Regions from separate parts of the Mycobacterium sp. DL genome, predicted to be linked through region 1. Evidence: riboswitches for the same ligand, from Rfam matches in the RefSeq annotation. Region 1 holds a riboswitch; the other holds the start of a gene.

The links. Region 1 has a riboswitch for cobalamin ahead of ABDC78_RS04835 (ABC transporter substrate-binding protein). Riboswitches for the same ligand answer to the same signal wherever they lie in the genome.
Region 2: another riboswitch for cobalamin. It lies ahead of ABDC78_RS19670 (energy-coupling factor ABC transporter permease); the one in region 1 lies ahead of ABDC78_RS04835 (ABC transporter substrate-binding protein).

Annotation. Positions count from the first base shown of each region.
Region 1 covers NZ_CP155796.1:997,387-1,004,967, forward strand. The annotation lists gene ABDC78_RS04825 (Uma2 family endonuclease) at 126-698, opposite strand; gene ABDC78_RS04830 (hypothetical protein) at 958-1,938, shown strand; cobalamin riboswitch at 2,231-2,371, shown strand; gene ABDC78_RS04835 (ABC transporter substrate-binding protein) at 2,412-3,440, shown strand; gene ABDC78_RS04840 (ABC transporter substrate-binding protein) at 3,437-4,447, shown strand; gene ABDC78_RS04845 (iron chelate uptake ABC transporter family permease subunit) at 4,444-5,469, shown strand; gene ABDC78_RS04850 (ABC transporter ATP-binding protein) at 5,466-6,227, shown strand; gene ABDC78_RS04855 (RNase H family protein) at 6,243-7,178, opposite strand; gene ABDC78_RS04860 (hypothetical protein) at 7,286-7,581, shown strand, end outside.
Region 2 covers NZ_CP155796.1:4,102,913-4,124,305, forward strand. The annotation lists gene ftsH (ATP-dependent zinc metalloprotease FtsH) at 1-2,265, shown strand, start outside; gene folE (GTP cyclohydrolase I FolE) at 2,297-2,908, shown strand; gene folP (dihydropteroate synthase) at 2,983-3,786, shown strand; gene folB (dihydroneopterin aldolase) at 3,790-4,170, shown strand; gene folK (2-amino-4-hydroxy-6-hydroxymethyldihydropteridine diphosphokinase) at 4,167-4,694, shown strand; gene ABDC78_RS19605 (DUF3180 domain-containing protein) at 4,702-5,178, shown strand; gene ABDC78_RS19610 (DUF6779 domain-containing protein) at 5,257-6,534, shown strand; gene ABDC78_RS19615 (DUF2520 domain-containing protein) at 6,612-7,562, shown strand; gene panC (pantoate--beta-alanine ligase) at 7,556-8,500, shown strand; gene panD (aspartate 1-decarboxylase) at 8,500-8,907, shown strand; gene ABDC78_RS19630 (type III pantothenate kinase) at 8,912-9,730, shown strand; gene ABDC78_RS19635 (alanine racemase) at 9,744-11,006, opposite strand; gene lysS (lysine--tRNA ligase) at 11,078-12,568, shown strand; gene lsr2 (histone-like nucleoid-structuring protein Lsr2) at 12,681-13,022, shown strand; gene clpC1 (ATP-dependent protease ATP-binding subunit ClpC) at 13,310-15,847, shown strand; gene ABDC78_RS19655 (ABC transporter ATP-binding protein) at 15,927-16,718, opposite strand; gene ABDC78_RS19660 (CbiQ family ECF transporter T component) at 16,715-17,461, opposite strand; gene ABDC78_RS19665 (energy-coupling factor ABC transporter substrate-binding protein) at 17,471-17,872, opposite strand; gene ABDC78_RS19670 (energy-coupling factor ABC transporter permease) at 17,874-18,587, opposite strand; cobalamin riboswitch at 18,627-18,830, opposite strand; gene ABDC78_RS19675 (serine hydrolase) at 18,862-20,229, opposite strand; gene mhuD (mycobilin-forming heme oxygenase MhuD) at 20,204-20,563, opposite strand; gene ABDC78_RS19685 (alpha/beta hydrolase) at 20,573-21,352, shown strand; gene ABDC78_RS19690 (hypothetical protein) at 21,326-21,393, opposite strand, start outside.

The DNA of each region.
Region 1 (7,581 bases):
CGAGCCTAACGGCCACCGAGGGGGCGATCAGACACCAATTTTCTCGCGGTTCGTTCTGCCGAACACCCCCGCGACCTGAATCCGACCAGCGGGCTCACGCCATGTCGGCGGCCGATACGGATACCTCAGCGGCCCGTCAACTCCTCGAGCGCGAAATCCATCTCGGCTGGTTCGCTCACCCGAACCCTGCCGCCGTCGAGTGCATTGACTCGTCGATAGATTTCGCCGTCGAGGCGGTAGGCGAGGAATCGTTCGTCAGACGGCGCGTCGGGGTCGACGATCCAGTAGTGCTCGATGCCCGCCTTGGCATATTCGTCGAGCTTCATGACGTGATCGGTCCCTCGCGAACCCGGCGAGACGATCTCGACGACGAGCAAGACATCGGCTGCCGCGACCCGGGCGGCGCGCCGCTCGACTACGCGCTCCGGTATGACGACGATGTCGGGGTCGCGGACACTCGGCGGGAACGATGCTCTCGTGATCACCTCGATCTCGGGCAGTGCTTCGAGGCCCTCTGGCAGATGATCGTCGAGGAGGCGAGTGAGCCGCTTTGAAATGCGTTGATGCCATAGCTGCGGCCGCGGCGACATGGTCAGGGTTCCCTCACTGAGTTCCCACCGTCGCGTCGGGTCGAGCTCGAGCGCATCCCATTGCTCGAGGCTGAGCAAACCGGGAGGCAGGTGCGCAAGGTCGGACACCGGACACCTCCTTTCGGATCGAACTCAGGTAAGTGCAGGTTACGCGCAACAGCGATCACTTCGGAGTCTGGTGGACCCCGCCGACAAACGAATGCCCGCGATGGCGTCGGTGATGCGTATCCACGCTCATTCATCACAAGTCTGCGCGTTATCCACAGTTGACGCCGTGCAGCTGCATTCACGCGTCCGTTCGTCGAACCCGCGACCGACACTCGACTGACATCGGCGCGCGATCCGCGTCATCACAGATCGGGGCGACATGGGAAACAGGGCGAACTTCGTCATCGTCAAAGATCAGGATTGGCAGCTGTACTACTCACATTGGGGCGGCTGCCGCATGCTCGACGCGTTGATCGGCGGACCCGGCCTCGCGTTGCGGTACGCGGCCTCGCTTCGGCAATGCGAGAAGGATGCGTGGTGCGACCCGGGGTGGGCCGACGGCGGCGCGGTGGTGGATCTGGACCGTCACCGCGTGCTGTTCTTCGGTGAATCATTGATGGTGGAGATGAACACGCGCCGCGCGCTGATGAGGGTGCTCGCCACGGTCTGGTCGGGCTACGAGATCTGCTGGGCATACGACGGAACTGCTGAGCTGGCAGGCTATGTCGGAGCAGAGCTGCGTCAGTCGCCGTGGGACAGGAAGCCGACGCTGAAGCTTGCCCGGCAACGGAATCAGATGTGCCACCTCGTCTCAGTGATCGACGCCGAGGGGAAGCTGCGATTCTGGCCGTTGTGGTGGCACCTCAGCAAGGGGTGGCACGGACCGGAGCTGTTGAACAGGTTGCCCGGTCGGGGTGTCGGCCGCATCATGCTCGGCAAGATCCCGGAGGGCGGCATCCACATCGATGTGCCCCGAAAGACATTGGGGGCGTGGCAGACAGCCGATACAATGGGATTCTTCGCAGCACTTCCGGAGGTGTGGAACGGTTGGCAGGCGGAGATTTGGGAAGACCGCTTCGAGGAACACGTCGGGCGGTGTGGCGGCGATCTTCGGGTACCTGCACTGGACGTGGTCGCCGGCGTAGACAGCGCCGAGGTGCGGATCGGCGAGCGGGTACACGAGAGCTTCGAGGACAGCCCGGCAGGGCAGGTCGTCAAACTCGCGGAACTCTTTGCGCCCACGGCGCCCGGGTTCGTGGTCAGCGACGACGCGGTGTCCGACGCTGCGGTCCGCCCCACGACGGCCGAGTGGTCGCGCTTCGTCGCCGCGTGCGATCTACTGCGTGCAGAGGCAGCATGAGACGAGCTACCGTGCGTCAGCTATAGAGGTACCAATGCCTGCGAAAGCTCCCTGGCCACAGTGGCTTCCGCCAGTTCGCTACTGACCTAGGCGGGACAGGTCCGCAGTTGCCTACCGTGCCAGGTTGAAGAAAGCGCCGGGCGTGTGCGTCATCCTTTGCGGGCCCTATGGCCGAGATCTACGTGACGGCTGTCGATCGCGGCGACTCGATGCCAGTTCACGACCCTGAGGTCGATGTGGCCACGAGGCGTCGAACGGACTCGCTTCACAGACGCAGCGGCCGACGTCCCCGTCGAGGGCCGCCAATTGCAGCACTTGCTACAGTGCCAGGCGAGGGAGTCGGGAATCTGGTGTGAATCCAGGGCTGACGCGCAACGGTATGGGCCTCCACAGGGCCTGAGTCCGACCGCCGGCTTCCTCACGAAATGTCGAGTGGCTCCGCGAAATGAGCCTGACACCGAAGGAAGTGCGCTGTGCGCTCCGTCGCCACGTTGGTGGTTCTTGTCTTTGTCGTCGTCGGATGCGGACGCGCCGAAGATATTCCGCCGGTCGCGGGCGCGGCAGCCCCTGCTGATCCCGGCCGCACCAGCTATCCGCTGACCCTCACCAACTGCGGCGTAGAGGTGACGTTTGACGGCCCACCGCAGCGCGCCGTGTCGCTGTACCAGGCCTCCACCGAGATCCTGCTGTCGCTGGGCCTGGCTGACCGCATGGTCGGCACCTCCACCTGGTTCGACCCGGTGCTACCGAACCTGGCGGCCGCCAATGACACCGTGCCGCGACTGGCCGACAACGACCCCTCCCTGGAGGTGGTGCTCGACGCCGAACCCGACCTCGTCACCTCGGCCAGCGCGCACACCTTCACCCCCGCCGCCGTCGCCGAGCGAAGCCGGTTCGCCGATCTCGGTATCCCGACCTACCAGTCGCCGTCGGTATGCGTCGGCGCCGAGGTCAACGGTGAAGACGTCACCCGCACCGAACCCCTGCGCACCGACACGCTGTTCCAGGAGATCACCGATCTGGCGCAGATTTTCGACGTCCAGGACCGCGGCGCCGACCTGGTCACCGAACTGCAGCAGCGCCTTGACAAGGTGATCCCCGAGAATGTCGACGGACCGCAGCCGACGGTCGCGTTCTGGTTCTCCGGCGTCAAAACCCCCTACATGGCGGGCTGCTGCTCGGCTCCCGGGATGTACGCCGAGATCGTCGACGCATCAAACGTATTCGCCGATTCGCAACAGGACTGGCCGGAGGTCAGCTGGGAGGCGGTGGCCGACCGCAACCCCGACGTGCTGGTGCTGGCGGACCTGAGCCGCAAGCGCATCGAGGGTGATTCGTTGGACACCAAAAAGGAGTTCCTCGAAACCAATCCGATCACCCGAAACATGGATGCGGTGCAGCAGCAGCGCTATGTGGTGCTCACCGGCTCGGAACTGGACCCGGGGATCCGCGAGATCGACGCAATCGAGAAGCTGGCTGCGGGCCTGGAGGTTCGAGGATGATCCGCTTACTTGTGGCTTTGGCCGCAGTCATGGTTATGGTGGGCTGCAGCACCGAGCCCGCACCCGAAACCACCACGACTGCAGCCGATTACCCACTGACGGTGCAGAACTGCGGCCGCGACACCATCGTCGAGGCTCCGCCGCAGCGGGTGGTGTCACTGAACCAAAGCTCCACCGAGATCCTGCTGTCCCTGGGGTTGGCCGACAGGATGGCCGGCACCGCGACGTGGACCGACCCGGTCCGGGACAACCTGGCGGCCGCCAACGAGGCGGTGCCCCGCCTGGCGGAGAACAAGCCCTCATTCGAGACCGTGCTGGACGTGGATCCCGACCTGGTCACCGCGTCGTTCGTCGGCACGCTCGGACCGGGTGGGGTCGCCGACAACGGCCAGTTCGAACAGCTCGGTGTGCCGACGTATATGGCGCCCAGCGACTGCGAGGGCAAGGTCAGCTCCAGCGAGGACGGCGCCCGCACCGACCCGCTCACAATGGACCTGATCTACAAGGAAATCAACGAACTGGCAGCCATTTTCGACGTATCGGACCGTGGAGATCAGCTCGTCGGCGCGTTGCAACAGCGTCTGGATGCCGTGCAACCGGTGGTCACCGACGTCGACGCGGCGTTCTGGTTCTCCGACACTCGCACCCCGTACATGGCCGGCTGCTGCGGATCGCCGGGAATCATCGCCGCAGAGACCGGGCTGCGCAACGTCTTCGACGACACGCAGGACGAGTGGCCGCAGGTCAGCTGGGAGACCGTCGCCGAACGCGATCCCGACGTGCTGGTGCTGGCCGACCTGAGCCGGCGCACGATCGAGGGCGACGCCCTCGGATCGAAAATCGCTTTCCTGGAATCGAATCCGGTGACCAGCCAGCTCAGCGCCGTCCGCGACAAGCGTTACATCGTCGTCAGCGGCGCCGATCTCAACCCGTCCATCCGCACCGTCGACGGCGTCGAGAAGGTCGCCGACGGGCTGACCGAGTTCGGGCTCTCGGCCCCGCAGTGAGAACCCGACCCTGGCTGCTGCCTGCGCTGTGGGCGGCCAGCCTGGTGCTGCTGATCCTGTCGGCGGCGGTGGCGATCACCATCGGGCCGGCGTCGATCTCGGTGCCCGACGTCTACGCCGTGGTCGTCCACCACCTCGGCGGTCCCGCGTCGGGAGTATCACGACTGCAGGACGGCATCGTCTGGCAGCTGCGGCTTCCACGTGCTCTGCTGGCGGCGCTGTGCGGCGCCGGACTGGCGCTCTGCGGTGCGATCCTGCAGTCGCTGCTGCGCAACCCGCTGGCGGATCCGTTTGTACTCGGGGTGTCCTCGGGAGCGTCGACCGGGGCAGTGCTCGTCGCGGTGCTCGGGGTCGGGGGCGGCGCGCTGACACTGTCCGGCGGCGCATTCGTCGGCGCGGTGGTGTCCTTCGCGCTGGTGCTGACCCTGGCCTACTTCGCCGGCGGCGGCACCGACCGCGTGGTGCTCGCGGGAGTAGCCGGCACGCAACTGTTCTCGGCGCTGACGTCGTTTGTGGTGCTGTCGTCGGCCAACGCCGAGCAGACCCGCGGTGTGCTGTTCTGGCTGCTCGGGTCGCTGTCGGGCGCGTCGTGGACCGATGTGTGGTTGTGTGCAGCGGTGGTGGGTTTCGGCCTGGTGTGCTGCCTGCTGATGGCGTCGACGATGGATGCGTTCGCGTTCGGGCAGGACACCGCGGCGACGCTCGGGGTGTCGGTGCACCGCACCCGTGCGGTGCTGCTGGTGCTCACCGCGCTGATGACGGCGACGGTGGTCGCCGCGGCGGGTGCGATCGGCTTCGTCGGCCTGGTGCTGCCGCACGCCGCGCGGTTCCTCGTCGGGCCCGGCCACACCAGGTTGCTACCGACCGTCGCGCTGCTGGGCGCGATCTTCATGGTGTGGGTCGACGCGCTGGCGCGGACGGTGTTCCAACCGCAGGAACTGCCGACCGGGGTCGTCACCGCACTCATCGGTGTGCCGGCGTTCGCGCTGATCCTGTTCCGCCGTCGAGGTGTCGCAGCATGACGCTTCGCGCGATCGATGTGACCTGGACACGGTCGGGCAAGGTGGTGCTCGACCGCGTGTCCGTGCATCCCGAACCGGGCTGTGTGCTCGGACTGTTGGGGCCCAACGGATCTGGCAAGTCATCGCTGCTACGGCTGCTGGCCGGACTCGATCATCCCGACTTCGGACGGGTGGAGTTGCACGGCTCGTTGCTGGGCAGCGTCCGGCGCAAGGAGGTGGCCCGGGCGGTGGCGATGGTCGGCCAGCATGCCGACACCGAGTTGGACATCCGCGTCGCCGAGGTGGTCCGGCTGGGGCGACTGCCGCACCGGCGGGTGTTCGGCGCCGACCCCGACGCGGACGTCGCGGTGCACGATGCGTTGGCAGCGACAGGACTCTCCGACATGGGGGATCGACTGTGGCACAGCCTCTCCGGCGGAGAGAGGCAACGTGTCCAGATCGCGCGGGCTCTTGCGCAGCGTCCCACCGAACTGCTGCTCGACGAGCCGACCAACCATCTCGACATCGCGCACCAACTCGAGATCCTGGCGCTGGTAGGGCATCTCGACGTAACTGCGATCGTCGCGCTGCACGACCTGAACCTGGCCGCGATGTTCTGCGACCAGTTGGTGGTGCTGGACGCGGGGCGGGTGGTGGCCGCCGGTGCGCCCGCGACGGTTCTCACCGAGCAGCTGATCGCACAGGTCTACGGGGTGCAGAGCCGGGTCGGCTCCGAGCGCGGACGCCCCTTCATCCGTTTCGACGCGCCACGCCGGTGATCCTGCCTGGCGGTCCTAAGCCGTCTGCTTGCTGTTGAACTCCCGTGCGAATGTCTCGGCGAGACCCTGCGCGCGGCGGTGATACTCGGGGCCGTCGAGGGTGCTGTCGCCCAACGCATATCGCGAAGCAAGGCGCGCCAGGGCGTCGGCGCCCTCATTGAGGGGCTCACCTCGGTGGCCCTTCACCCACACCGGTGTGATCCGCGCGCGGTCCTCCTGGATCATCCGCTGCGCCCGAACGAGTCCCGGCGTCTTGCCGCTGGTGCGGAAGGCCGAGTATCCCTCCGGGAGCACATCCTCACCGGCCATCCAGCGCTTCACCATCGCCACCGCGAGCTTGCTGTCACTGAAGACTGTGATGTTACGCCCGCGCAGTTTCTGCACCGCCGCCCCGATCGCGCGCAACTCCGCGACCAACACCACCTTCGGGCCGATCAACTTCGTCGAATGCCGAAATCCCTGCAGGCCGTACTCACCCGTCGACGCGAGCCACCCGTAGCCGGTGAACTTGCCCCGCACCGAGCCGTCCGTCGCAACGCATACCGGCTCTGCCTGCGCCGCAACCTGTCTGGATTCACGCAGCCCCGCAAAGGCTTGCCGTACCAGCTTCTCGTCGGAGAGCCTCGGCCGTTCGATCCAGACCCCGGGCATCAGCAGCGCGATCTCGTCGCGCAGCGCCCACAGCATGCTGCGCGTCGGCACCTGCAGCAGAAACAGAAACCGTTCCGAGTCGGATGCCGCCCGGATGCCGCTGATGACGTCGAGTAAAGCGGTGTCGATGGACTCGGCCCCGACTGTGCCGCTCCAGTGTTGCTCGTCGGCCCCCGCCGCGGAGTACCGGAACATGGTTTCGCCGCGTTGGGTGACGACTACCGCGACCGGGAGCATCGGGCGCGGCCGCGCCGGCACGATGTCGATCCGGCGCGACGGCGCCGTGGGCTTGGATGCCATATCCGTCTCCTCCCCAGGTGGATAGGTGTGATCGCACTCTATGGGGACGGTCTGACACGCTGCCCGACCGCTCCGACCTGTCGGCCGTCGCGGGTAACGTCCGCTCCGTGAACGAGGCACGCAAGCGTCGAAAGGCCAAGCAGGCGCGTCGTGATGCACAGCGGATCAGAGCGCGCGAGCCGGAGACGCCTGACGAAACGCCGTTGATCGACGAGGTGCGTAGGGCGTTGGCCGGCCCCCCGCTCGAGCTACTCGGCATGGTGAGCATGCTCATCGAAGCGACCAAACCCGACCCGCTGGCGTGGCTGCCGTCGCGCCCGAAGCGGGAGACGGTCGACCTCGCGCGCCTGCTGGACAGTTTGGTCGGCGTCCACGTCCGCGAGACGACCGCCCTGCTTGCCGT
Region 2 (21,393 bases), 3.1 Mb from region 1:
GAAGCTGTCCCCACGTCGGTCGCCATCGCACAGATCGAGGCCGACAACGTCAACGAAGCCCAGATCGACGACCGCGAACAGCAGGTGCGCCTCGAGCTGAAGAGCGGCAACGACGACACATCGGGCAACACCCAGATCATCAGCAAGTACCCCACGGGGTACGGGGTCACGCTGTTCGAGGCGCTGGAAGCCAAGAACGCGAAGGTCAACACCGTCGTCAACCAGAGCAGCATGCTCGGCACGCTGCTGATCTACATGCTGCCGCTGCTGCTGCTGGTCTTCCTCTTCGTGATGTTCTCCCGGATGCAGTCCGGTGGGCGGATGGGGTTCGGCTTCGGCAAGTCGAAGGCCAAACAGCTCTCCAAGGACATGCCGAAGACCACGTTCGCCGACGTCGCCGGCGTCGACGAAGCGGTCGAGGAGCTCTACGAGATCAAGGACTTCCTGCAGAACCCGACCCGCTATCAGGCGCTCGGCGCCAAGATCCCCAAGGGCGTGCTGCTCTACGGCCCTCCCGGCACCGGCAAGACGCTGCTGGCGCGCGCGGTCGCCGGTGAGGCCGGGGTTCCGTTCTTCACGATCTCCGGCTCGGATTTTGTCGAGATGTTCGTCGGTGTCGGCGCCTCCCGGGTGCGCGACATGTTCGAGCAGGCCAAGCAGAACAGCCCGTGCATCATCTTCGTCGACGAGATCGACGCGGTCGGTAGGCAGCGCGGCGCCGGTATGGGCGGCGGCCACGACGAACGCGAGCAGACGCTCAACCAGCTGCTCGTCGAGATGGACGGCTTCGGCGAACGCCAGGGCGTCATTCTGATCGCGGCCACCAACCGACCCGACATCCTCGATCCGGCGCTGTTGCGCCCGGGCCGCTTCGACCGACAGATCCCGGTGTCCAGCCCCGATCTCGCCGGCCGCCGCGCAGTGCTGAAGGTCCACTCGCAGGGCAAACCGATCGCCGAGGACGCCGATCTCGACGGCCTGGCCAAGCGCACGGTCGGCATGTCCGGTGCCGACCTGGCCAACGTCATCAACGAGGCTGCTCTACTCACGGCACGCGAGAACGGCACCGTCATCACCGGCGCGGCCCTCGAAGAGGCCGTCGACCGGGTCGTCGGTGGGCCGCGCCGCAAGGGCCGCATCATCAGCGAGCACGAGAAGAAGATCACCGCCTACCACGAGGGCGGGCACACGTTGGCGGCCTGGGCGATGCCCGACATCGAGCCGATCTACAAGGTGACGATCCTGGCCCGTGGACGCACCGGTGGACACGCCATGGCTGTCCCCGAGGACGACAAGGGTCTGATGACGCGCTCGGAGATGATCGCGCGCCTGGTCTTCGCCATGGGCGGCCGCGCCGCCGAGGAACTCGTGTTCCGCGAGCCCACCACCGGCGCGTCCTCTGACATCGACCAGGCCACCAAGATCGCCCGGGCGATGGTCACCGAGTACGGCATGAGCTCCAAGCTCGGTGCCGTCCGGTACGGCACCGAGCACGGCGACCCGTTCCTCGGCCGCACGATGGGCACCCAGGCCGACTACAGCCACGAGGTCGCCCAGATCATCGACGACGAGGTCCGCAAGCTCATCGAGGCCGCCCACACCGAGGCGTGGGAGATCCTGACCGAATACCGCGACGTCCTGGACATCCTGGCCGGCGAGTTGCTGGAGAAGGAGACGCTGCACCGCGTCGAACTGCAGGCGATCTTCGGTGACGTGAAGAAGCGGCCGCGTCTGACCATGTTCGACGACTTCGGTGGCCGGGTGCCGTCGGACAAGCCGCCCATCAAGACGCCCGGTGAGCTGGCAATCGAGCGCGGCGAGCCGTGGCCCAAGCCGGTTCCCGAGCCCGCCTTCAAGACTGCGATCGCGCAGGCGTCGAAGGCGGCCGCCGAAGCGGCCCCCAAGAACGGCACGAACGGCGCGGGTGGCAACGGTGCGTCGGGCAACGGGCCGACGCAGCCCGATTACGGTGCGCCGGCCGGCTGGCACGCGCCCGGATGGCCGCCGCCGCACGGGGCGCCACCGCAGCCGCAGCAGCAGCCGCAGCCTCAGGGGTACTGGTACCCCCCGCCCCCGCCGGCGGGATGGCAGGGCGGTCCGCAGACCCCGGCTCCGTACCCGGGTTATCCGCCGTATCAGCAGCCGTACCCGCAGCCGGGGCAACCCGGTCCAGAGGGCGGTGCGCCTGCGCCCGGCCCGAAGGGCGAGCCCGATCACGAGAGTGGCAAGCACAGAGATCGGGCTGATCCGCCGAACCGCGGTTAGTCCCTGGCCGATATCCGAAACGGAGACTTCGATGACGCGGTCGCACAACAATGATTCGGCCACGCTGACCAGCCATGAGTTCGATCAGGAGCGCGCCGAGCGGGCCGTTCGCGAGTTGCTGATCGCGGTCGGTGAGGATCCCGACCGGCATGGTCTGGCGGACACACCGGCCCGGGTGGCCCGCGCATACCGCGAGATGTTCGCGGGCCTGTACACCGATCCGGATACCGTGCTGAACACCACCTTCGACGAACAGCACGACGAATTGGTGTTGGTCAAAGAGATCCCGATGTACTCCACCTGCGAGCACCACCTGGTGGCGTTCCACGGGGTGGCCCACGTCGGCTACATCCCGGGGATCGACGGCCGGGTCACCGGCCTGTCCAAGATCGCCCGCCTGGTGGATCTCTACGCCAAGCGGCCACAGGTCCAGGAACGGCTGACCGCGCAGATCGCCGACGCGTTGATGCGCAAGCTCGACCCGCGCGGTGCCATCGTGGTGATCGAGGCCGAGCACCTGTGCATGGCCATGCGGGGGGTGCGCAAGCCCGGTGCGACGACGACCACGTCCGCGGTGCGCGGACAGTTCAAGCACGACAACGCCTCTCGGGCCGAGGCTCTGGATCTGATCCTGAGAAGGTGAATTTCGACCGGGGCGAGCGAAGCGACGGGGGATCTGCCGGCCATCAGACCCAGGCGGTGACGCACGTGAAGGTGATGGGGGTCGTCAACGTCACCGATGACTCGTTCTCCGACGGGGGCCTGTTCCTCGACCGCGATCGTGCGATCGCACATGGTGTCGAACTCGTCGCCCAAGGCGCCGCCATCGTCGACATCGGTGGTGAGTCGACGCGTCCGGGTGCCACCCGGGTGGCACCTGAGGTCGAGACGTCCCGGGTGCTTCCCGTCGTCAAAGAACTTGCCCAGCAAGGGATCACGATCAGCATCGACACCATGCACGCGGGTGTCGCGAGCGCGGCGCTGGAGAACGGCGCGACGCTCGTCAACGACGTGTCCGGTGGCAGGGCGGACCCGGACATGGCGAGAGTGGTCGCCGATGCCGGGGTGCCCTGGGTGTTGATGCACTGGCGGTCGGTGGGCAGTGACCGACCGCACGACGTGCCCGTCTACGGCGACGTGGTCGGGGAGGTCCGTGACGAACTGATGGCCGGCGTGGATGCCGCAGTGCGCGCCGGGGTGGACCCGGCCAAGTTGATCATCGATCCCGGACTCGGATTCGCCAAGACCGCACAGCACAATTGGGCGCTGCTCAGTGCGCTGCCCGAGTTCGTCGCGACCGGGATCCCGATTCTGGTCGGTGCCTCCCGGAAACGGTTCCTGGGCTCTCTGCTGGCCGGGCCGGACGGCGATCCCAGGCCGCCGTCCGGTCGGGAGACGGCCACCGCGGTGATCTCGGCGCTGGCGGGGTGGCATCGGGTGTGGGGTGTCCGGGTGCACGACGTCCGTGCATCGGCAGACGCGCTCGCCGTGGTCACGGCGTGGCGCACGGCAGGGGGTTGATCGGTGGCTGATCGAATCGAGTTGCGGGGGTTGAAGGTTCGTGGCAACCACGGTGTCTTCGAGCATGAGCGCCGCGACGGCCAGGACTTCATCGTGGACATCACGGTATGGATCGACCTGGAGGCCGCGGCTGCCAGCGACGACCTCGCCGACACCATGGACTACGGCGCGCTGGCACAGCGCGCCGCCGCCGTCGTCGCCGGGCCGCCACGACAGCTGATCGAGACCGTCGCGGGGGAGATCGCCGACGACGTGATGGCCGACCAGCGGGTGCACGCTGTGGAGGTGGTGGTTCACAAGCCGGGCGCGCCCATCCCGCTGGAGTTCGCCGACGTCGCCGTGACGGCCCGCCGGTCACGCCGTGGCGGTAAGGGAGCCCCGTGACGGCAGTGGTGTTGTCCATCGGTTCGAACCTCGGTGACCGGTTGGCGCGGTTGCAGTCGGTGGTGGACGGCCTCGACGGCACGGTGGTGGCGGTGTCACCGGTGTACGAGACCGATGCATGGGGTGGCGTCGATCAGGGACCCTTTCTCAATGCCGTTGTCCTCGGCGATGATCCGGAGTTGAATCCGCACGGTTGGCTGCGTCGCGCCCACCAGCTCGAGGATGCGGCGCAGCGGGTCCGGGCGCAGCGCTGGGGACCCAGGACGCTTGATGTGGACCTGGTCAGCTGCCGCGACTCCGACGGTGAGGTGACGGTGCATGACGACGTCCTGACCCTGCCCCACCCGTACGCGCACGTCCGGGCGTTCGTGCTTGCGCCGTGGTTGGCAGTCGATCCGCAGGCCACGTTGACCGTCGCCGGCCGGGTGAGCAGCATCGCGCACCTCCTCGACGACGTGGACCCCGCGGAGCGCGCCGGGGTCCGGCTGACGGGGCAGGCGTTGCGCCTGGGCGACGGCAGTTGATCGGCTGATGGGGCCGACCAGTAGGCGCGATCTGGTTGTCGCGGTGGCGGGCACCGCGGTGGTGGGGTATCTGCTGGTGCGCGCCACCTATCGGTACTTCCCGCCGATCACCGGGTGGACAGGGGTGTCGCTGCTGGGTGTCGCCGTTGCGCTCGCAGGTTGGGGGGTCTACGTCCGGGCCAGGATCGGTGAGGGCGCGATCGGGGTCGGTGCGGGCCGGCTGCATCCGATCGCGGTGGCGCGGTCGGTGCTGATCGCCAAGGCGTCGGCGTGGATGGGCAGTGTCGTGCTCGGGTGGTGGCTGGCCGTGGTGGTCTACCTGCTGCCGCGACGCAGCACGTTGCGGGTGGCCGCCGAGGACATGCCGGGCGCCGTGGTCGCCGGGTTGTGTGCGCTCGCGCTGGTCGTCGCGGCCCTCTGGTTACAGCATTGCTGCAGGTCGCCCGACGAGCCGCCGGAGAACGCCGATTCGGCGCCCGGCTGACCGAATTCGCCGGTCCACCCGCCGAATCGCCGTCCGGGGTCGACACGCTAGGTGACCTGTGGCGGGTACAGTCGGCCCATGACCGATCCGACCCGCGGCGCGCGCATTCGGCGCGGCGCCCGTCGGCCGGGTTGGATCCTGATGACGGTGTTGCTGGTGCTTGCGATCGGGGCGAGTTCGGCGCTGGTTTTCACCAATCGTGTCGAGTTGCTGAAGCTTGCCGTCATCCTGGCGCTGTGGGCTGCGGTCGTGGCCGCGTTCGTGTCGGTGATCTACCGCAGGCAGAGCGACAGCGACCAGGCGAAGGTGCGGGATCTCAAGCTGGTGTACGATCTGCAGCTGGACCGTGAGATCTCGGCACGGCGGGAGTACGAGCTCGCCGTCGAGACCCAGTTGCGCCGCGAGCTCGCCTCGGAACTGCGCTCACAATCGTCCGACGAGGTGTCGGCGCTGCGAGCCGAATTGGCCGCGCTGCGGGCGAATCTGGAGTTCCTGTTCGACACCGACCTGTCCCATCGGCAGGCGATCGAAACCGACAGGACCAGCGGCCGGGTCTTCGGTGAATGGGCCGGCGCGGACACAGCGGGACGGGTCAGCAGCAGTCGGATCGACACCGAAGAGGTCGACGAGGACGACGCCCACGCCCCCGACACCGAGGAGAGCCCGATCATCGACGTTCCGGCCGAACCGCATCCTCCCGAGGACGACCGGGTGTCGGCGGTCGACGACGCGGGGGGCGTCCACCGCAGGTTCTCCGAGCAGGCTCCGGGCAGGACCCATCGGGCCGACGAGGCGTCCGCACGTCAGCGCCCATCGCCGCCACCCCCGCCACCACCGCCGCCGCAGAGCGCCCCGCCCGAGCCGCACTACCCGTGGCTGCCCCCGCCTGCGCCGCGCCCGCGTGCGCCCGAACCGACACCGGCGACGACCAACTGGCAGCCGGCTCCTGCTGAGGGACAGTGGATTCCGCCCGGCGCGCCAGGCAGCAACTGGGTGGCGCCACCGAGAGCCAACGGCAGCGTGGAGGGCACCCACGACGAATACGTGGGCAGACGGCGGGCACCCGATGCCGGCTCACCGCCACCATCGTCGAGCCCACCGCCACCATCGTCGAGCCCACCGCCACCACCGCCGTCCGAACCGCCACTGCCGCCCGAACCGCCTCGCGGTAGGCACTACGGCGGCCCCCAGGAGAACCCCCAGGCGACGACGCCCCCGCCCCCGCCCGCCGGCCAGGACGAGCCGGAGGATTCCGACGGCGGCGCCCACACCGGAGGACAGTCGGTCGCCGAGTTGATGGCGCGACTGCAGGCGTCGCCGTCCGGAGGCGGTGGACGCAGGCGTCGCGAGGATTGAGCTAATGTCGTAGCGACCGTCCGGTACCCGCACTGCGGGACCGGAACGAACGATCAGAATCTGCGAGGTCGCCTGCGATGCTGCAGCCCCCCGCCGGCGGGAGCGCCCCGCACGACGGACTCCGTCCCGCCCGGCTCACGATCGGCGTGATCTCCGCCGGGCGCGTGGGCACCGCTCTCGGGCACGCACTGGAACGCGCAGAGCACGTCGTCGTCGGCTGCAGCGCGGTCTCTAATGCCTCCCGGCAGCGCGCCCAGCGATGGCTCCCCGACACCCCGGTGCTCCCGGTCGACGAGGTGGCCGGCCGGGCCGAGCTGCTGCTGCTGGCCGTTCCCGATGCTGAGTTGCCGGCGCTGGTGGCCGGTCTGGCCGCCACCGGGGCGGTGCGCGCGAACACCATTGTCGTGCACACTTCGGGCGCCAACGGGATCGGTGTGCTGGCGCCGTTGGCCGAGCAGGGATGCATCGCGCTGGCGATCCACCCGGCGATGACGTTCGCCGGGTCGGACGAGGACATCGACCGGCTGCGCGGCACGTGTTTCGGTATCACCGCCGCCGACGAGATCGGATACGCCGTGGCCCAGTCGCTGGTGCTCGAGATCGGTGGCGAGCCGTTCCGCGTCCGCGAGGACGCCCGCACCCTCTACCACGCGGCGTTGGCGCATTCGAGCAATCACGTCGTGACCCTGATGCTCGACGCGGTCGAGGCGCTGCGGACGGCACTGCAGGGCCAGGAGCTGCTGGGCCAGGAGCTCGTCGGTGACACACCCGGGGGGATCGCCGAGCGGATCATCGGCCCACTGGCCCGCGCGTCGCTGGACAACGCGCTGCAGCGCGGCCAGGCTGCTCTGACCGGTCCGGTGGCCCGTGGCGACGCCGCCGCCGTCGCGGGTCATCTTCAGGCGTTGACCGAGGTGAATCCTGATCTCGCGCAGGCGTACCGGATGAACTCGTGGCGCACGGCGCAACGTGCGAACGCCCCGGATGCGGTGTTCGAGGTGCTGACGGAAGCAGGACGGCCATGGTGACCCGCAACTCCCCGAAGTTCAGCGCCGGTCAGCTCAACGTGTTCTCGCGACCGCGCGAGGTATTCGAGGTGACCCGGGCGTTGCGGGCCACCGGGCGCCGCATCATGTTGGTACCGACGATGGGCGCCCTGCACGAGGGACATCTGACGTTGATCCGTGCCGCCAAACGGGTACAGGGTGCCGTCGTGGTGGTGTCGATCTTCGTCAACCCGTTGCAATTCGGCGCCGGTGAGGACCTCGACGCATATCCGCGCACCCTCGACGACGACCTGGCCGCGCTGCGCGCCGAGGGGGTCGAGATCGTGTTCACCCCGACGGCGGACGACATGTACCCCGACGGAGCCCGCACCACCGTGGTGCCGGGTGCGCTCGGCGCGGAACTCGAAGGGGCCTCGCGGCCAACACATTTTGCGGGGATGCTCACCGTGGTCCTGAAACTGCTCAACGCTGTGGCTCCGGACCGCGCCTTCTTCGGCGAGAAGGACTACCAGCAGTTGACGCTGATCCGGCAGATGGTCATCGACCTGAACCTCGACGTCGCGGTCGTCGGCGTGCCCATCGTGCGGGAGTCCGACGGCCTGGCGATGTCGTCGCGGAACCGCTACCTCGATCCCGACGAACGCGAGCAGGCGGGCGCACTGTCGGCGGCGTTGCTCGCGGGGAGGTACACGGCGTCGATGGGGGTGTCGGCCGCACTGGACGCTGCCCGGGCGGTGCTCGACGAGGTGCCCGCCCTGCAGGTCGACTACCTGGAGGTTCGTGACCCGATGCTGGGGCCGGCACCTGCGGAGGGAGCGGGCCGGATGCTGATTGCGGCCAGGCTCGGGCGTACCCGCCTCCTCGACAACATCGCGATCGACATCGGCGCGGCGGCCGGCATCGACGGTCATCCGCGCGTCGCGTCCACCGAGAGCCATGAATTGCCCTGGAGGAACTGATGTTACGAACCATGCTGAAGTCGAAGATCCACCGCGCCACCGTCACTCAGGCCGATCTGCACTACGTCGGATCGGTGACTGTGGACGCCGACCTGATGGCTGCGGCCGATCTGCTCGAAGGTGAGCAGGTGACCATCGTCGACGTCGACAATGGCGCGCGATTGGTCACGTATGTGATCACCGGTGAGCCGGGTAGCGGTGTGATCGGGATCAACGGCGCCGCAGCGCATCTGATACATCCCGGCGATCTGGTGATTCTGATCGCCTACGGGACCATGGAGGATGCCGAAGCCCGGGCGTATCGGCCGCGGGTGGTTTTTGTCGACGCCGACAACAGGCAGATCGACCTCGGTGACGATCCCGCGCGGGTGCCTGCGGACGCCTCCGGCCTGATGTCGCCGAGGTGATGGCGTGCTCCTCGCGATAGACGTCCGCAACACCCACACCGTCGTCGGTCTGATCTCGGGGGCCGGCGATCACGCAAAGGTGTTCCACCACTGGCGTATTCGTACCGAAGCCGAGGTGACTGCCGACGAACTGGCGCTCACCATCGACGGCCTGATCGGTGACGACGCCGAGCACCTCACCGGCGCCGCGGGTCTGTCGACGGTGCCGTCGGTGTTGCATGAGGTGCGCCTGATGCTCGAGCAGTACTGGCCGTCGGTACCCCATGTGCTGATCGAACCCGGGGTCCGCACGGGTATCCCGCTGCTGGTCGACAACCCCAAGGAGGTGGGTGCCGACCGCATTGTCAATTGCCTTGCGGCGTATCACAGATTCCAGACGGCGGCCATCGTGGTGGACTTCGGTTCGTCGATCTGTGTGGACGTGGTGTCGGCCAAGGGGGAGTTCCTCGGCGGGGCCATCGCACCCGGCGTGCAGGTGTCCTCCGACGCCGCGGCGGCCCGCTCGGCGGCTCTGCGACGCGTCGAACTGACCAGGCCCCGTTCGGTCGTCGGCAAGAACACCGTCGAATGCATGCAGGCGGGCGCGGTGTTCGGATTCGCCGGGCTCGTCGACGGTCTGGTGAAGCGGGTGCGCGAGGACGTCGACGGGTTCGGGGCCCACGACGATGTCGCCGTCGTCGCGACCGGACACGGCGCGCCGATGGTGCTCGACGACGTGCGCAGCGTCGAGCACTACGACCGCCATCTGACGCTGGACGGACTGCGACTGGTGTTCGAGCGCAACCGCGATGGTCAGCGGGGGAAGTTGCGCCAGGCCCGCTGAGGCCGTGGCCGCGCTAGAAGAATGTGCGGATCAGGTCGACCACGTGGCCGTCGGCGTCCAGCACCGGAATCACCCGCCACTTGTCGAACACGGTGCACGGGTGCGAGATCCCGAACCGCAGCCACGCCCCGACCGGTGCGCGGGAGCGGTCGCCCGGAGCCAGTGTCAGGAAAGCGTGCTGGTCGTTGAGTGTGGTGACCGCCCCGCCGGGCATCTCCAGCGGGATCGGCAGCCCCTGGTCGAACGCGACGTCACGTCGGCCCATCGTCAGGATCGCCAGTCCGTCCTCCGGTCGGGAGATCACCTGCGCGCGAATTTCGAGGGCGGGGCGCAGGCCGGTCCGGCCGTCGCGGGTCAGCGGTGAGGTGCGTGCGTACAGACCGTGATCGTGGGTCAGATAGCAGCCGCTGCGCAGCACGGTGCGCACCGACAGGGCGCCCGGCCAGCCTGTCAGCACGTCGGCGACGGCGTCGAAGTAGCTGCTGCCGCCTGCGCTGACCAGCACGCTGTCGGTCTCGAACAACGGGGCGAGCCGCAGGGTGGCCGCCCGCATCTCGGACAGGTACCCGGTGACGGCAAGAAGCCCGTCAGGTGTCACCTCGTGGCCACGCGACGCCTCGTAGCCGGCGACCCCGACCAGCCGCAGCCGGGATGAGGCCGCCGCGGCGCGGGCGACCTCGTCGACCTGCTCGCGTGAGCGGCACCCTGTCCGTCCGCCCGGCATTCCCAGCTCCACGCACACGTCCACGGCTCGCGGTGCGCCGGCCAGCGCCGAGGTCATCAGCTCGACGCCGCGGACCGAGTCCACCCAGCACACGAACCGCAGATCCCGGTCGCGCTCCAGTTCGGCCGCCAGCCACGCCAGCCCGGCCTCGTCGACAAGCTCGTTGGCCAGCACCAGATCACCCACGCCGAACGCGCGGTACACCGCGGCCTGGCCGACGGTGGCCACGGTGATCGCGCAGGCGCCCGCGTCGATCTGGCGGGCCGCCAGCTGCGGCGACATGTGGGTTTTGCCGTGCGGGGCGAGCTGCACCCCGCGCTCCCGGCACCAGGTCGCCATCACGGCGAGGTTGTGGGTCAGCGCGTCTGCGTGCAGGACGCACACCGGCCCGAAAGCGCCGGCGGTGACCAGCTCGGGTGCCGACGCGACGATCTGCGCCGGGGTCCGGCCCCACCACTGTGTCGGGACGCCCTTGAAGCTCCAGTCGAGCGGCTGGTCGGCGAGCGCGCGGACCGCCGCCCGGTTCATCAGCGCTTTGTTCGGCACAGCCATCTGTTCATTTAAGCTGGCACGTCGTGACACCCCCCGATTCCCGCCCAGATGCCGGCGACCCCCGTGACGAGATCCACGACGATGTTCCCGAGCAGTTCCGGATCCGGCAGGCCAAGCGCGAGCGGCTGCTCGCCGAGGGGCGTGAGCCCTATCCCGCCGAGGTGGCACGGACCCACAGCCTGGCCGAGGTGCGCCAGGCTCACCCTGACCTGCCGGCCGACACCGAGACGGGTGAGCAGGTCGGCGTCGCCGGTCGAGTGATCTTCGCCCGCAACTCCGGCAAGCTCTGCTTCGCGACGCTGCAGGAGGGCGACGGGGCGCAGCTGCAGGTGATGATCAGCCTGGATCGGGTCGGGCAGGAATCGCTGGATGCCTGGAAGGCCGACGTCGACCTCGGCGACATCGTGTTCGTCCACGGCGACGTGATCAGCTCCCGTCGTGGTGAACTCTCTGTGCTTGCCGACTCCTGGCAAATGGCCTCCAAGGCGCTGAGACCGTTGCCGGTCGCTCACAAGGAGATGAGCGAGGAGACCCGGGTCCGGCAGCGCTACGTCGATCTGATCGTGCGGCCCGAGGCACGTACCGTCGCCCGGCAGCGGGTGGCGGTCGTGCGCGCGGTGCGCTCGGCGCTGGAGCGACGCGGATTCCTCGAGGTCGAGACGCCGATCCTGCAGACCCTGGCGGGCGGTGCGGCCGCGCGCCCGTTCGTCACGCACTCCAATGCACTCGACGCCGATCTGTTTCTGCGCATCGCACCGGAATTGTTTTTGAAGCGGTGCGTCGTCGGCGGGTTGGACAGGGTTTTCGAGTTGAATCGGGTGTTCAGAAACGAGGGTGCGGATTCGACCCATTCACCGGAATTCTCGATGCTGGAGACATATCAGGCCTACGGCACGTACGACGATTCTGCGACCATCACCCGTGACCTAATTCAGGAGGTCGCCGATGAGGCCATCGGAACGCGTCAGGTACCGCTGCCCGATGGCACCGTCTACGATCTCGACGGCGAATGGGACACCATTCAGATGTACCCGTCATTGTCGGATGCGCTCGGCGAAGAGGTCACTCCGCAGACGGGGGTGGACAGGCTTTGGCAGATTGCCGACGGCTTGGGTGTCGAGATTCCCCGCGACCGCGGTTATGGGCACGGAAAACTCGTCGAGGAACTTTGGGAATTCACCGTCGGTGACAAGCTCTGGGCGCCGACGTTCGTGCGCGACTTCCCGGTCGAAACCACCCCGCTGACACGCTCGCATCGCAGCATCGACGGCGTCACCGAGAAATGGGATCTTTATGTCCGGCACATCGAACTCGCGACCGGATATTCCGAGTTGATCGATCCGGTCATTCAGCGGGAAAGATTCGAGGCCCAGGCGCGGGCCGCGGCCGCCGGTGATGACGAGGCAATGCTGCTCGACGACGATTTCCTGGCTGCACTCGAGTATGCGATGCCGCCCACAACGGGTACCGGAATGGGGATCGATCGCCTCCTGATGGCGTTGACAGGTCTGTCGATTAGGGAGACGGTTTTGTTTCCCATTGTTCGTCGCCACGGCAACTGAAGCGCCACGATTCCTGCGTTGTTGAATGGACAGCCGCCGTGTGGCACATTGGATCGGGGGGTTTGGGTGTCGAACCCGGGAATTGAGCGCGTAGAGAAGGGCTGTGGGGTAAATGGCCAAGAAGGTCACCGTCACGTTGGTAGACGATTTTGATGGCGAAGGTGCTGCCGACGAGACGGTCGAATTCGGTCTCGACGGGGTGACCTATGAGATCGACCTCTCGGCCAAGAACGCAGCCAAACTCCGCAGCGATCTGAAGAACTGGGTGGACGCCGGTCGCCGTGTCGGTGGCAGGCGGCGAGGCCGTTCGGTCGGGACCGGCAGGGGGCGCGCGGCGATCGATCGCGAACAGAGTGCGGCAATCAGGGACTGGGCCCGCCGCAACGGTCACAACGTCTCGACGCGCGGCAGAATCCCCGCTGACGTCATCGACGCCTTTCACGCAGCAACCTAGTCGGCGATTGCCTGCACACTTCGGAGCGGAACCACCGTTCGCTGATGGCGAAGCGTTCGGGGCTGCACAGCGGAAACGAATCGCCTCCGCCCTGCGTTGCATGTGACAGCACCGGGTGTACGGGCACTGCACGCGTCGGTTCGTCGCTCCCGATCTTCGTCGGGTGGGACCTCCAGGCGGGGCACCCGGGGCTGCCGCCCATTAGAGTGGACGGCAGGTGCATAGCACTGGTTCGCAAACGCCGAGTGCGGGCACCTACCTATGCGATGGAGAGCAGGTAACCACGGATGTTCGAAAGATTCACCGACCGTGCACGTCGGGTTGTCGTGTTGGCGCAAGAAGAAGCCAGGATGCTCAACCACAACTACATCGGCACCGAGCACATCCTGCTGGGCCTCATCCACGAGGGTGAAGGCGTAGCCGCCAAGTCACTCGAGTCGTTGGGCATCTCGCTGGAGGGGGTGCGCAGCCAGGTCGAGGAGATCATCGGCCAGGGGCAGCAGGCTCCGTCCGGCCACATTCCTTTCACGCCGCGGGCCAAGAAGGTCCTCGAGCTGAGCCTGCGTGAGGCGCTGCAGCTCGGCCACAACTACATCGGCACCGAGCACATCCTGCTCGGCCTGATCCGCGAGGGTGAGGGTGTCGCCGCGCAGGTGCTGGTCAAGCTCGGCGCCGAGCTGACGCGGGTGCGTCAGCAGGTGATCCAGCTGCTGAGCGGCTACCAGGGCAAGGAGACCGCCGAAGCCGGAACCGGTGGGCGCGGCGGCGAGGCGGGTAACCCGTCCACGTCGCTGGTGCTCGACCAGTTCGGCCGCAACCTGACCGCCGCCGCGATGGAGGGCAAGCTCGACCCCGTCATCGGCCGCGAGAAGGAAATCGAGCGGGTCATGCAGGTCCTGAGCCGCCGCACCAAGAACAATCCGGTGCTGATCGGCGAGCCCGGGGTCGGCAAGACCGCCGTGGTCGAGGGCCTGGCGCAGGCCATCGTGCACGGCGAGGTGCCGGAGACGCTGAAGGACAAGCAGCTCTACACGCTGGACCTCGGTTCGCTGGTCGCAGGCAGCCGCTATCGCGGTGACTTCGAGGAGCGCCTGAAGAAGGTGCTCAAGGAGATCAACACCCGCGGCGACATCATCCTGTTCATCGACGAGCTGCACACGCTCGTCGGCGCGGGTGCCGCCGAGGGCGCGATCGACGCGGCCTCGATCCTGAAGCCGAAGTTGGCCCGCGGCGAGCTGCAGACCATCGGTGCCACCACCCTCGACGAGTACCGCAAGTACATCGAGAAGGACGCCGCCCTCGAGCGGCGGTTCCAGCCGGTTCAGGTCGGCGAGCCGACGGTGGAACACACCATCGAGATCCTCAAGGGTCTGCGCGATCGCTACGAGGCCCATCACCGGGTCTCGATCACCGACGGCGCGATGGTCGCGGCTGCCACCCTGGCAGACCGCTACATCAACGACCGGTTCCTGCCGGACAAGGCGATCGACCTGATCGACGAGGCCGGTGCCCGGATGCGGATCCGCCGGATGACCGCGCCGCCGGACCTGCGTGAGTTCGACGAGAAGATCGCCGATGCGCGCCGGGAGAAGGAGTCCGCGATCGACGCGCAGGACTTCGAGAAGGCCGCCAGTCTGCGGGACCGCGAGAAGACCCTCGTCGCTCAGCGTGCGGAGCGTGAGAAGCAGTGGCGCTCAGGTGATCTCGACGTGGTCGCGGAAGTCGACGACGAGCAGATCGCAGAGGTGCTGGGCAACTGGACCGGCATCCCGGTGTTCAAGCTGACCGAGGAGGAGACCACTCGGCTGCTGCGCATGGAGGACGAGCTGCACAAGCGGATCATCGGCCAGGAGGATGCCGTCAAGGCCGTCTCCAAGGCGATCCGGCGTACCCGCGCCGGGCTGAAGGATCCCAAGCGCCCGTCGGGTTCGTTCATCTTCGCCGGCCCGTCCGGCGTCGGTAAGACCGAGCTGTCCAAGGCGCTGGCCAACTTCCTGTTCGGTGACGACGACGCGCTCATCCAGATCGACATGGGCGAGTTCCACGACCGCTTCACCGCGTCGCGGCTGTTCGGTGCCCCTCCGGGCTACGTCGGCTACGAGGAGGGCGGTCAGCTCACCGAGAAGGTGCGTCGCAAGCCGTTCTCGGTCGTTCTCTTCGACGAGATCGAGAAGGCCCACCAGGAGATCTACAACAGCCTGTTGCAGGTTCTCGAGGACGGTCGTCTGACCGACGGCCAGGGCCGCACGGTCGACTTCAAGAACACCGTGCTGATCTTCACCTCGAACCTGGGGACATCCGATATCTCGAAGGCCGTCGGCCTCGGGTTCACCCAGGGTGGTGGCGAGAACAACTACGAGCGGATGAAGCAGAAGGTCAACGACGAGCTGAAGAAACATTTCCGCCCGGAGTTCCTGAACCGTATCGACGACATCATCGTGTTCCACCAGCTGACGACCGATCAGATCGTGCAGATGGTCGACCTGATGATCGGCCGGGTGTCCAAGCAGCTCAAGGCCAAGGACATGACGATGGAGCTCACCGACAAGGCCAAGTCGCTGCTGGCCAAGCGTGGGTTCGATCCGGTGCTCGGTGCCCGCCCGCTGCGTCGGACGATCCAGCGCGAGATCGAGGACCAACTCTCCGAGAAGATCCTCTTCGAGGAGATCGGTCCCGGCCAGATGGTCACCGTCGACGTCGAGAACTGGGACGGCGAAGGTGCCGGCGAGGATGCGGTGTTCACGTTCGTCGGCAACAGCAAGGCTGCCGCGAGCGTCGAGCCGGATCTGGCGTTGCAGGCCGGTACGCCGGGAGCAGCTGAGTAACCCCTACGACAGCACGGAGGCGGTCACCTGCGAGGGTGGCCGCCTTTGTGCATGTCAGCGGCCTCGGTATGTCAGGTGGTCACACCTCGTCGGGTCGTAGCACCGTCCGGTTCAATCTGCGCGACACCGCCGCGCCCCACGGAACGGTCAGGCGGGCACCGGCGAGCAGTTCGGCATCGCAGAGCAGGTCATGAGTGCGCCCGCGGCGCACCCCCCGGCCGCCCAGGATGACGGTCTCGTGCGACCAGGCCCATGCGACGTCGACGTCGTGGGTGGCCAGCACGACCGCGGTTCCCGCCTCCGACAGCGCGCTGAGTGTGCCCAGCAGATCCTCGACCGCCTGCGGGTCGAGCCCCGCGGTCGCCTCGTCGAGGAGCAGTACGCGCGGGCGCATGGCCACCGCACCGGCGATCGACACCCGCTTGCGCTGACCGAAGGACAAGTGGTTGGGGGTCCGGTCCGCAAGCTCGACGATGTCCAGTGCGGCCATCGCGTCGTCTACCCGGGCCACCACCTCTGTGCGGGGTAGGCCGAGGTTCGTCGGCCCGAACGAAACGTCCGCGCGCACCGTCGCGGCGACGATCTGGTCGTCCGGTTCCTGGAGCACCATCTGCACCCGGGTGCGCAGGCGGGTCCGGTCTGCCCGGGAGCCGGTGAGCGCCGTCCCGTCGAGCCGGAGCGTGCCGGTGGTCGGCTTCGTGAGACCGACGAGGATCCGAAGCAGCGTCGTCTTGCCGGAGCCGTTGGCCCCCAGCAACACGATCCGCTGGCCCGGCCGCAGCGACAGGTCCACACTGTCGAAGATCCTCGGCCCCCGCGGGAACGCGAACCCGACCTCTTCCAATCCGAGGACCTCGGGTTCGTCAGTCACGCACCACTCCAGGTCCTCCAGGTCAAAGTCGCCGTCACCGAGATCACGCCGAGCAGCGCAGCGGTCCCGGCGAGCCGGGCCGGGCGCGCCCGTCGGTCGTCGGTGAGCACTGCGGTCATGCCGGGTTCCGCGCGCAGCGACATCGCTTCCGACATGGCCCGGGCGCGGTCGGTGGCACGAACGAAGATCAGCGCGGATTGAGCGCCGATCACGGCGACGGCACCCCGCGCGTCCCTCATGCCGAGGCGCAGCCCGACCGCCTCCCTGCATGCACGGGCCGATTGCACGAAGATGCCGACGAGTCGGTACGTCAGGTCGGCGACATGGCACAGCGAGGCGGGCACACCCGCCCGGCGAGCCAGGTCGAGCAGGTCTGCCATCAGTGTCGTCACCGCCAGGCCGATGGTCGCGGCCGACGCGGCGATCGCCCGCAGCACGGTGTCGACGGCGAGGTCCACACCGCCGGGCTCCAGATGCGGCCCGCCGTGCAGGCTCACCGCGATCGGCACCGATCCCAGCGCGATGAACAGGACCGGGCCCAGCAGCGCGAGCAGGAACAGGCGCGCCGACACCCGGGCGTAGGCGAGCGTCGCCACCACCGTTGCGAGAAGCACGAGGGGCGCCCCGGTGCGCGGTGGCAGCACCATCGCACACAGGAGCAGCCCTCCGTAGAGGCAGACCTTCTCCACGGCAGGGTCGGTCGACCACCGGTTGTGGGCCGCGCTGATTTCGAGGGGGTTCACGGGTGCGGCTCAGTCGCCGCCGCGTTCCCCCTCGGCGGCTCGGGCCGACGGTGCAGGGGCCGCGATCGGGGGGATCGACTCCTTACGTCCACGGTTGCGGCCTGCATACCACCCGATCCCGCCGCCGAGGATGATGCCACCGAGTCCGGCCTGGAGCGCGAACAGGCCGGACTCGACCTCGCCCGGTAGCTCGCCGACTAGCGGGGAGAACCACGGCTCGTAGTCCTCGTTGATTTCGGTGATCACCTCTTCTGCCTGCCCGTCGGCGCCGCCGAACTCGGCGTCGGCGTCGGCGGCGTAACCGTAGAACAGCGATCCGACGGTGATCGCGACGGCGAGGACCAGAAGTGAGATCGCCAGCAGGACCGTGGTGCGCCCTTCCGAGCGTGGTTTGTCATCTCGGGTGCTCATGTCAGACCCCCTCACGATCGCCGATGCGGTGCTCGTCGCCGGCCGGCATTTCCTTGTTCTTGAGGAAGCCCAGGCTCAGAAGCTCCGACGAGGCGACCTGCATCAGCACGCGGACGACGACGACGGTGATGAGTCCCTCGACGATCGCCAACGGGACCTGGGTGATCGCGAAGACGCCCATGAACTCGGCGAGGCTCTCCCAGAAGCCGCCCACCGAGGACGGAAATGCCAGTGCCAGTTGGATACTCGTGACGATGTAGGTCACGAGGTCGGCGACGAAGGCCAGCGCGAACACCGCGGGCAGCACCCCGACCCCGACCCTGCGGAGAAAGAAGAACACCGCGAAGCCGGCCCAGGGCCCTGCGATCGCCATCGAGAACGCGTTCGCGCCGAGCGTGGTGATGCCGCCGTGTGCGAGTAACAGCGCCTGGAACAGCAGGACGATCGTCCCCAGAAAGGCCATCACCGGCGGTTTGAAAATGGCGGTCCCGAGTCCGGTCCCTGTGGGGTGCGAACTCGACCCGGTTACCGAGGGCAGTTTGATCGCAGACATGACAAACGAGAACGCGCCGACCGCGGCGAGCAGCGGGCCTGAGGACGGATGGGTCTTGACGGTGACAACGACCTGCCTGGCCCCGTAGACGACGAATGGCGCGGCCGCGATGGTCCAGGCCACCGCGTGCACCGGGGGTAGGAACCCCTCTGCAATATGCATGATTCTGACGTGTACCTTTCCGCCCAGCACCTCGTAGGCATTGTCAATCGGTGCCGCGGTCGGTCTCCTGGCTCACGGGTCCACCGGACCACCTGAGGTGGGCCGGTACGCCGGTGTCCGCCTTCCCACTCGCGCCGGAGGCGCAAGCAGTGGCATGGGTGGACACTGACTTCCCGTTCACAGTGGCGAGGGCCGCCCCGGTTTCACACCGGGTTCCCGTACACCGCAGCAGACGGAGTGTACCTCCGGGCGAGGCTGACCCGGGGCTTCGGGATCAGGGCTTCGGGATCAGGGTGAACGCCTGGGTGACGATCGACATCAGCCACGCGGCCGCGGTCTGGCTGCGGTACTCCGGCCAGTTCGCCTGCAGGCTCACCACCCAGGGCTGTCCGGCGCGGTCGACGGCGTACCAGCTGAAGGTCAGATCGCCGGGCAGGTTGCCCGCCTTGGCTCCGACGTAGGGCCACTCCTGCTGGTCGAGGTCGATTCCGCGGACCGCCGACAGGATGTCTCTGACCGGCGCGGCCTCGCCCACCGCCGCCGTCTGGAGCGCGGCGTGCAGGCGGCAGATGTCGGCGGCGCTGCCGTACCACTCGGCGCCGATGCCCGATGCCGGCGTGTGGGTGCGGTGCGGATCCGGTTCGTAGGGGCGGGAGTTCGTCTGCTGGAGCAGTTGCGCGCGGCCCTGCGGCGACGCCTGCTTCCACTGCTCGCGAAGGTCGGGTTCACCCCAGCCGACCGAGAACAGTTCGTGCATGGTCGGGAACGGCGTCATGCTCGCGGGGTCGTGGTGGCCGGCGGCAACCAGCGCGCGCTCGATGGCGCCGGGTCCCAGCCGGGCGATCAGCAGATCCGTCGCCATGTTGTCGCTCGCCGAGATCATCTGCTGCGCGGCGTCGCGGACAGTGACCGTGGAGCCGGGGGGCAGGTCGTCGAGTTCCGGTGAGCCGACTGCCTTGGCTTCCTCGGTGATCGTCAGCGGGTCGGACCACTGCACCGTGCCCGCTTTCACCGCATCGGCGACGGCGAGCAGCACATACAGTTTGAAGATCGACGCCAGAGGCAGCGACAGGTCGGTGTTGGTGCCGGCCACCTTGGTGCACCGGCCGTCGGTCACCTTCGCGATCTGATACGAGTACCGCGCGCCGGACCTGGTCAGCTCGGCGTCGATGTCGCTCCAGTCATCGATCACCGGCGGCACGAGTGACACCTGGAAGCGATCGACCATCCCGGTGGTGTCATCGGTGTGCAGCTCGATGGTCTGGGGCACGTCGTAGGAGGTGAGCACGTCCAACGTGGCGTGCCCGGCCCCGATGTCGACGTTGGTGACGGTGAACGGCCGATCCCACCACATCCGGTCCAGCGTGACGCCGACATGTTCGACGGCCTGCGGAGCGGCCAGCGTGCGCACGCCGTTCTCGCCGATCGGCCAGTCGCTGTTGAGCATGTCCATGGTCTGCTTGGCGCGCAGACCCTGAGGTGTGTTGATCTGGATGGGCACGCCGTGGGCGGCGTCGGTGGGCGCAGGTCGCGACGTGGCACATCCGCAGGCCAGGGCTGCGACGAGGACGAGCGCGACCGTCAGCGTGGTCGCTCGGTGCCGAGCCCGGTCTGCCTCACGCCGAGGCGTCGGTCCCCGCAACGTCGAGTACAACTTCGAACTCCAACAGTGATGCGCCAGTGGCGACCGGATTTGCGCGCTGACCGGCATGGGCTTCGGCGGCGGGCCCGGCCGCCCATGCCTGGAACGCTTCGTCGGATTCCCACTGAGTGACCACGAAGTAGCGGTTTTCGCCTTTGACCGGCCGCAACAATTGGAAGCCGAGGAAGCCGGGCTGGTTGTCGACGGCGTGTGCGCGGTGGGCGAACCGCTTTTCCAGTTCCGGACCGGCGTCGGGCGGAACCTCGATCGCATTGATCTTCACGACGGGATTTTGGCTAGGCACGGTGATCAGGCTACCGCCTGCTCTGGGCATGATGAGGCCATGGATTCCGATCCCGGCGTTCTGCTGACCGGTCACGGCGGGTCCGGCCCGCCGCTGGTGCTGGTGCACGGGCTGATGGGCCGGGGCAGCACCTGGTCGCGTCAGCTGCCGTGGTTGGCCCGGTGGGGCGAGGTCTTCACCTACGACGCGCCGTGGCACCGCGGCCGAGGGGTGGACGACGGATTTCCCATCTCGACCGAGCGTTTCGTCGCTGATCTCGGCGACGCGGTCGAGGCGCTCGGCAGGCCCGCCATCCTGGTCGGGCATTCGATGGGGGCGCTGCACTCCTGGTGTCTGGCTGCGCGGTGTCCGGAGATGGTCGCCGCCGTCGTCGTCGAGGACATGGCTCCCGACTTCCGGGGACGGACCACCGGGCCGTGGGAACCGTGGGTGCATGCGTTACCCGTGGAGTTCAGCACCGCGCAGCAGGTGTACGACGAATTCGGTCCGGTGGCAGGCCAGTATTTCCTCGAGGCCTTCGACCGCACCGCCACGGGTTGGCGCCTGCACGGCGACCCGGCCCGCTGGATCGAGATCGCCGCTGAGTGGGGGACTCGCGACTACTGGAGCCAGTGGCAGTCGGTGTCGGTGCCCACCCTGTTGCTGGAGGCCGGGAACTCGGTCACTCCGCCGGGACAGATGCAGTCCATGGCCGACACCGGGTCCGCGACGACCTATCTGCAGGTGCCCGGCGCCGGGCACCTGATCCACGACGACGCGCCGGGGAAATATCGGGGGGCGGTCGAGACGTTTCTATCGACGGTCACCCGCGGCGCCTGAGCTCGGCCACGACGGCTGCTGCTCGAAGCGAGTGCGGATGG